Aquibium microcysteis: one gene and its partner. The protein of the gene in region 2 interacts with the protein of the main gene of each other region in a pairwise test. Links are inferred from orthologs where the notes say so. Each region holds a gene or a part of one and is shown on either strand. Other genes may lie near its edges. The genes, in order: IAI54_RS27305 and IAI54_RS03125.

Region 1 (3,025 bases), 5.1 Mb from region 2 along the record:
TGAACTGGAGGCGCAATGATCGGTGCGGCTGTCGGGGGTGGGGAAAGATTCCGCGCGAAAAAATCGAAACGGATTCGAGAAAGCCAGCAATTTCAAAACTGTAGAAGAAAACTGCGCGCGTGCGGGTTGCGCTTTTGTTCACACCTCGCGGCCGTTTCTGTATAAGAGGAACATATTCCTAGCACCAGGGGGAAGTGTTCCGTGCCATCGTCAGCCGCCAGCCAGATCCGTCACAGCCCCGACGCCGCACCGCCAGGCCACCCGGCCAGCGAAAGGCAGGACCCGCGCCCGTCTTCATCGCAGCGATCGGAAGAGCGAGCCGTCTTCGTGTGCGACTGCGTCATCGACATCACCGCGGCGCTGTTCAACGTGAGCGGCCGCGAACTGCGCCAGCCGGGTCGGACGACCACGAGCGTCACGCGGGTGCGGCAGATCGCCATGTACGTGACGCATGTGGTGATGGGCCTGTCGATGTCGGACGTAGGCCGCGGCTTCGCCCGCGAGCGCACCACCGTGCTGCATGCCTGTCATCTGATCGAGGACATGCGCGACGACGCCGACTTCGATGCCATCGTGGCGCTTGCCGAACGTGTCGCCGGCGCGGCGCTTCGCAGCCTGGAGTACCGCCGATGAAACGGGCGACCGACAAGGTGAGGCTGCGCATCCTGCGCTTTCTGGCGGGCGGCGACGCCCGGGTCGAAGAGGCGGCCTTGCGCGGGCGGGTCCGGCTCCGGTCGGAGCGCCTGGGCGCCATCCAGGTGGAAATGACGGCGCTGGAGACGCTGGCGGAAGCGGGCTTCCTGCAGCGGACGGGCGACGGCATGCTTCGCCTGACGGAGACGGGCCGATCGGCCTATGTCCGGGCCAGGGCGGCGGAGCGGCCCTTCCTGCTTCAGCACGCGGAGGTGGGCGCCGCGACCGTCGAGACCGAGGAGGGACCGCAGACGGTGGCCGTGAACCTCACGGAGTCGCCTCTGGCAAAGCTGTCGCGCATCAAGGACCGGGGCGGGCGTCCCTTCCTCGAGGACAGGCAGTTTCGTGCGGGGGAGCGCCTGCGCAGCGATTTCGACCGCGGTCTGCTGATGCCGCGCCTGGGCATCAACTGGGCAGCGCTGGGCGGCGGGGGCGCCGGAGGACCGGGAGGCAGCAAATCCGACCTGACGGACGCCGCGCTCGCGGCACGCAACCGCGTCGACCGCGCCCTCCAGGAGGTCGGACCCGAATTCGCCGACCTGCTGATCGATGTCTGCTGCTTCCTGAAGGGGCTGGAGACGGTGGAACTGGAGCGGGGCTGGCCGGTGCGATCGGCCAAGGTGATGCTCCGCGCCGCGCTCTCGGCGCTCGCGCGCCACTATGCGCCCGAGCCTGCCCCCAGGCCGCGCCGTATCCTCCACTGGGGAACGCGGGACTACCGGCCGAAGTCGGCACGGAGCTGACATGCGCGGGAAGGGCGGTTCGCGCGACGCTACCGCCGCCCGCGCCTGCCGATGCCGTGGGTCGTTCGCAACCGGTGCGGCCGCTTGCGGGTCGAGACGGCGCCCTGTCTCAGGCGGGGTCGGCCAGCGCCATGCGGGCGTCGGTGCGGATGCGCTTGACCATCGAACGCAGCCCGTTGGACCGCTGCGGAGTCAGGTGCTCGTCGAGGCCGAGTCCGGCCAGCACGGCCTCGGCGTCGGTGGCGACGATCTCGCTCGCCTTGCGGCCCGAATAGAGCGCCAGCATGAGCGCGACGAGGCCCCGCACGATATGGGCATCCGAATCGCCCGAGAACTCGACGACCGGATCGTCGCCGCTGCCGCGTCTCGTCGTCAGCCAGACCTGGCTGACGCAGCCGGGGACGCGGTTCTCCTCGGTCCGGTCACTCTCCGGGAAGGGCGGCAGGTCGCGGCCGAGGTCGATGACGTACCGGTAGCGATCCTCCCAGTCGTCGATGAAGGCGAAGTCGTCGATGATGGACTGGATGTCGGCGGCCATGATGCGTCTGCGTCCCTGTTGCCCCGCATATAGAGCGGATCGGGGATCTGTTGAACCGCCCGGCCGACGAATTCGGACGGTTGCGACGCATCGGGAAAACGCCGCATGCACGAGGCCCGTGCATGCGGCGCACCATCGAAGCTGCAGTCGATCGAAACGGCGTCTTCCGCGCCGCTGGCGTCAGTCGGCGGGCTTGACCCCGCCGGTGGTGATGGCGTCGTTTTCGGCGGGTTCGTCTTCGAGCATCTGGTAGGCGATCCGCGCGCTCTCGCGTGCCTTGACGCCGATGGTGGCCAGAGCGGCGCGTCCCGTCTCGCAGACCTGCGGCTCGCGCTCGCACATGCCGCTGACGTCGCCGATGGCATCGCGCGCGGCCACCAGCGCCGCAAGCGGGCTCACCGTCTCGGTCCCCTCTTCCGGCGCGATCGGCAGGAACAGCAGAACCAGTGAAAACCAGAAGCTCGTGCGGATCAGGAAACCCATTGCCTCGCGTCCCGTCGTTCATGGCCCGCATGTGACGTCGCGGGCCTCCCCACCTTCCTATATCGCATGGCCCAACGCCCGATTGCAGCGGACGGCGAAGTTTTCCTCAAATTGGATGCAAATCCGAGCGGTTCGCGCTCCTGGCGGAATCGAGACGAATGCCGCCCATTTCAGCAACCCGTCCTTTACCAGACAACCCTCTGAAATCGATGGGAAAGTACCGGCGGGTGGCAGCGAACGCGGCGCCGCGGCGATCCGTCCCGCGGTCACGCTTCGTTAACCATCAACCGAAGCTTGCGGCGACCGGCGCGCGCCGGACCGGTTTTCCACCGGTTCCCGCCCCCCGCTCATGCCGTGCCTTATTCATTCATTAAACCGGGAATGCGAGTTTCGGGCTGAACGAAAGTCCGTCGAACGGGCGTCAGCGAGCGCGTGGTGTTGAGTAAGCTTCCGACTGGAACGAGCGAGGGATGTTCGCGGCTTGGGCAGGCCTGCGCCCGGCTCGTTCACCCTTCGATCGCCGACAAGGGCGAGCGTGACCTGCAGAGGCGCCTGCTCGGCGTGGCCC
Region 2 (3,265 bases):
CATGATCAACACCGAGCCGCAGGCGATCGAGGATCGCGATCTCTTTTCCTTCCACGTGGGCAGCGCAACGGACGAAGCCCTCTTCGCCGACCGCCGCTTCGACCTCGTCCACTCCAATTCGGTGATCGAGCATGTCGGCAGCTGGCAGGCCATGGAGGATTTCGCGGCCAATGCGCGCCGGCTGGCACCGCGCTACTATATCCAGACGCCGAACTTCTGGTTTCCCTACGAGCCGCATTTCCGGTTCCCCGGATTCCAGTACCTGCCGGCGGCGCTGCGGGCGCGGCTGATCATGCGCTTATCGCTGGGCTTCTTCCGCCGGATCGACGACCGGGCAGAGGCCGACGACATCATCCGGCACCACCGTCTGCTGTCGACGCGCGAAATGGCCGGGCTTTTTCCCGACGCGCAGGTGTTTCACGAGAAGGCGTTCGGGCTGAACAAGTCGATCATCGCCATGTGCGAAGGCGCCCCGCGCGGCGCCTGACGGCGCGGGCGGTCAGTACCAGCCGACGGCGACCTGCGCCTCTTCGGACATGCGGTCGGGCGTCCAGGGCGGATCGAAGACCATCGACACCGCGACGCCGGAGACGCCTTCCACCGAGCCGACGGCATTCTCGACCCAGCCCGGCATCTCGCCGGCCACCGGGCATCCGGGCGCCGTCAGCGTCATGTCGATCCTGACCTGACGGTCGTCCTCGATGTCGATCTTGTAGATCAGGCCGAGCTCGTAGATGTCGGCGGGAATCTCCGGGTCGTAGACGGTCTTCAGCGCACCGACGATGTCGTCGGTCAGCCGCGCGAGCTCGTCGGCGGGAATGGCGGAGGACGCCTCGATCGTGTCGGCGGGCATGGCGGGAACCGGTGCAGTCTGGTCTGTCATTGCATTCACCCGAAGAATTTCCGCGCCTTCTCCAGCGCTTCGGCGAGGACGTCGATCTCCGCCACGGTGTTGTACATGCCGAAAGACGCCCGGCATGTCGAGGTCACGCCGAAGCGCTTCAGCAGCGGCTGGGCGCAATGGGTGCCCGCCCGCACCGCAACACCGGACCGGTCGATCAGCATCGAGACGTCGTGGGCGTGGATGCCCTGCAGCTCGAACGACACGATGGCACCCTTGCCCGGGGCGTTGCCGAAGATGCGCAGCGAATTGATGGCGCCGAGCCGCTCATGCGCATAGTTGCGCAGCGTCGCCTCGTGCGCGGCGATCCTGTCGCGGCCGATCCGATCCATGTAGTCGAGCGCGACGCCGAGCCCGATCGCCTGGACGATCGGCGGCGTGCCGGCCTCGAAGCGATGCGGCGGATGGTTGTAGGTGACGCGGTCCATCGAGACGTCCTCGATCATCTCGCCGCCGCCCTGGAAGGGTCGCATCGTCTCCAGCAGGTCCATCCGTCCCCACAGCACGCCGATGCCGGAGGGACCGTAGACCTTGTGGCCGGTGAAGACGTAGAAATCGCAGCCGAGGGCCTGGACGTCGACCGGCATGTGGACCGCGCCCTGGCTGCCGTCGACCAGCACCTTGATGCCGCGCTCGTGCGCGATGCGGCAGATCTCCTTGATCGGCGTCACGGTGCCGAGCGCATTCGACATCTGCGTGATGGCGACGAGCTTCGTGCGGTCGGTGAGCGCCGCCTCGAAGTCGGCGAGATGGAAGGCGCCGTCGTCGTCGACCGGCAGCCAGACCAGCTTCGCGCCCTGGCGCTCGCGGATGAAGTGCCAGGGAACGATGTTGGAATGATGCTCCATGATCGACAGCACGATCTCGTCGCCCTCGCCGATGTTGGGCATGCCCCAGCCATAGGCGACGGTGTTGATCGATTCCGTCGCGTTCCTGGTGAAGACGATCTCGTCGACGGAGGGCGCATTGAGGAAGCGCCGCACGCTCTCGCGCGCCTTCTCGTAGGCGTCGGTGGAGGCATTGGACAGGAAGTGCAGGCCGCGGTGGACGTTGGCGTATTCGCTGCCATAAGCCCTGGCGACGGCGTCGATCACCACCTGCGGCTTCTGCGCCGAAGCGCCGTTGTCGAGATAGACCAGCGGCTTGCCGTAGACCTCGCGCGACAGGATCGGAAAGTCGCGGCGGATCGCCTCGACATCGTAGGATCGGCCGTCTTCCTCGGGCTTGTCCCGAGGATCAACTGCCCTCAGATCAACAGAATCGGCCATCGCGAAACTCCCATGCGCTGCAGATCCTCGGGAGGCCCGAGGATGACGTCAGCCAGACTCACCCGTTCTTCGCAAACCAGGCCTCGAGCCGTTCCTCCAGCGCCGAAACCAGCGCCTCGTCCTCCAGTTCCTCGATGACCTCGGCCACGAAGGCCTTCACCAGGAGGCCGCGCGCCAGTTTCTCCGGCACGCCGCGCGCCATCAGGTAGAACAGGTGGCTGCGGTCGATCTCGGTCACCGTGGCGCCATGGCCGCAGGCCACGTCGTCGGCGAAGATCTCGAGTTCCGGCTTCGCCGAAAACTCGCCTTCGTCCGACAGGAGCAGCGTGTTGCAGGCCATCTTGGCGTCGGTCTTCTGCGCCAGCCGGTCGACGCGGATCTGGCCCTGGAAGACGCCGCGGGCCTTGCCCGTCACGACGTTGCGGATGATTTCGGACGACGTGGTGACGGGTGCCGAATGGTCGAGCACCATGGTCACGTCGGTGTGGCTGTCGCCGGTGAGCAGGTTGACGCCGCGCAGATTGAAGACCGCGCCTTCGCCATTCGCGTCCACCTTGATCTCCTGGCGCACCAACTTGCCGCCGGTGTTCATCACGAAGAGCGTCAGCGTCGCGTCCTTCGCCAGCACCGCATTGAATTGACCGAAATGGGTCGCGCCTGCCGGCTGTTCCTGCAGGATCACCCAGGTGACCTCCGCACCCTCGCCCACCGTCATGTGGCTGACGGAGGACACCAGCGCGTCGCCGCTGCCGCTCTGGCGCTCGACGATGGTGGCCCTGGCGCCCGCGCCGACCCGCACCGGAAAGCGGACATGCGCCTGGCCGCCGGCCTGGACGTTCTGCAGTTCGATCGGAGCCTCGACGGCGGCGCCCTCGGCGATGTCGAGGAACCAGCCGTCGGTCACGAAGGCCGCATTGAGCGGCGCGATGACGTCGGCCGCTTCGCCGGCCGCCATCGCGGGCGCCATCGACCCGTCGGCAAGCTTCTGCTCGAGCGGGACGACGGTCACGCCTTCGACGCGCGGCGCATTGGCCGCGACACCGTTCAGGACCGGCAGGACGGTCGAACCCGCGAGCAGCGACGGCAATGGCTTCGC

Evidence for each region.
Region 1: the proteins of IAI54_RS03125 (region 2) and IAI54_RS27305 interact in binary tests that used the Escherichia coli proteins (3 or more experiments, as listed by UniProt). The link is inferred for Aquibium microcysteis from one-to-one orthologs.

What each region holds. Positions count from the first base shown.
Region 1 is NZ_CP061080.1:5,795,442-5,798,466, forward strand. What follows is about bases 261-2,969. They hold IAI54_RS27305 (SufE family protein), read right to left. Parts: upstream 1,975-2,969; coding sequence 1,546-1,974; downstream 261-1,545. Other genes in these bases: IAI54_RS27295 (helix-turn-helix domain-containing protein), read left to right, coding at 328-633; IAI54_RS27300 (DUF6456 domain-containing protein), read left to right, coding at 630-1,436; IAI54_RS27310 (DUF5330 domain-containing protein), read right to left, coding at 2,155-2,457; IAI54_RS27315 (sensor histidine kinase), read left to right, coding at 2,896-2,969. In the rest of the region: more of IAI54_RS27315, read left to right, coding at 2,970-3,025. UniProt on the Escherichia coli protein: Participates in cysteine desulfuration mediated by SufS. Cysteine desulfuration mobilizes sulfur from L-cysteine to yield L-alanine and constitutes an essential step in sulfur metabolism for biosynthesis of a variety of sulfur-containing biomolecules.
Region 2 is NZ_CP061080.1:684,146-687,410, reverse strand. The notes cover bases 30-2,978. They hold IAI54_RS03125 (cysteine desulfurase), read right to left. Parts: upstream 2,170-2,978; coding sequence 889-2,169; downstream 30-888. Other genes in these bases: sufD (Fe-S cluster assembly protein SufD), read right to left, coding at 2,228-2,978; IAI54_RS03130 (SUF system Fe-S cluster assembly protein), read right to left, coding at 500-883; IAI54_RS03135 (methyltransferase domain-containing protein), read left to right, coding at 30-487. Outside these bases: more of IAI54_RS03135, read left to right, coding at 1-29; more of sufD, read right to left, coding at 2,979-3,265. UniProt on the Escherichia coli protein: Cysteine desulfurases mobilize the sulfur from L-cysteine to yield L-alanine, an essential step in sulfur metabolism for biosynthesis of a variety of sulfur-containing biomolecules.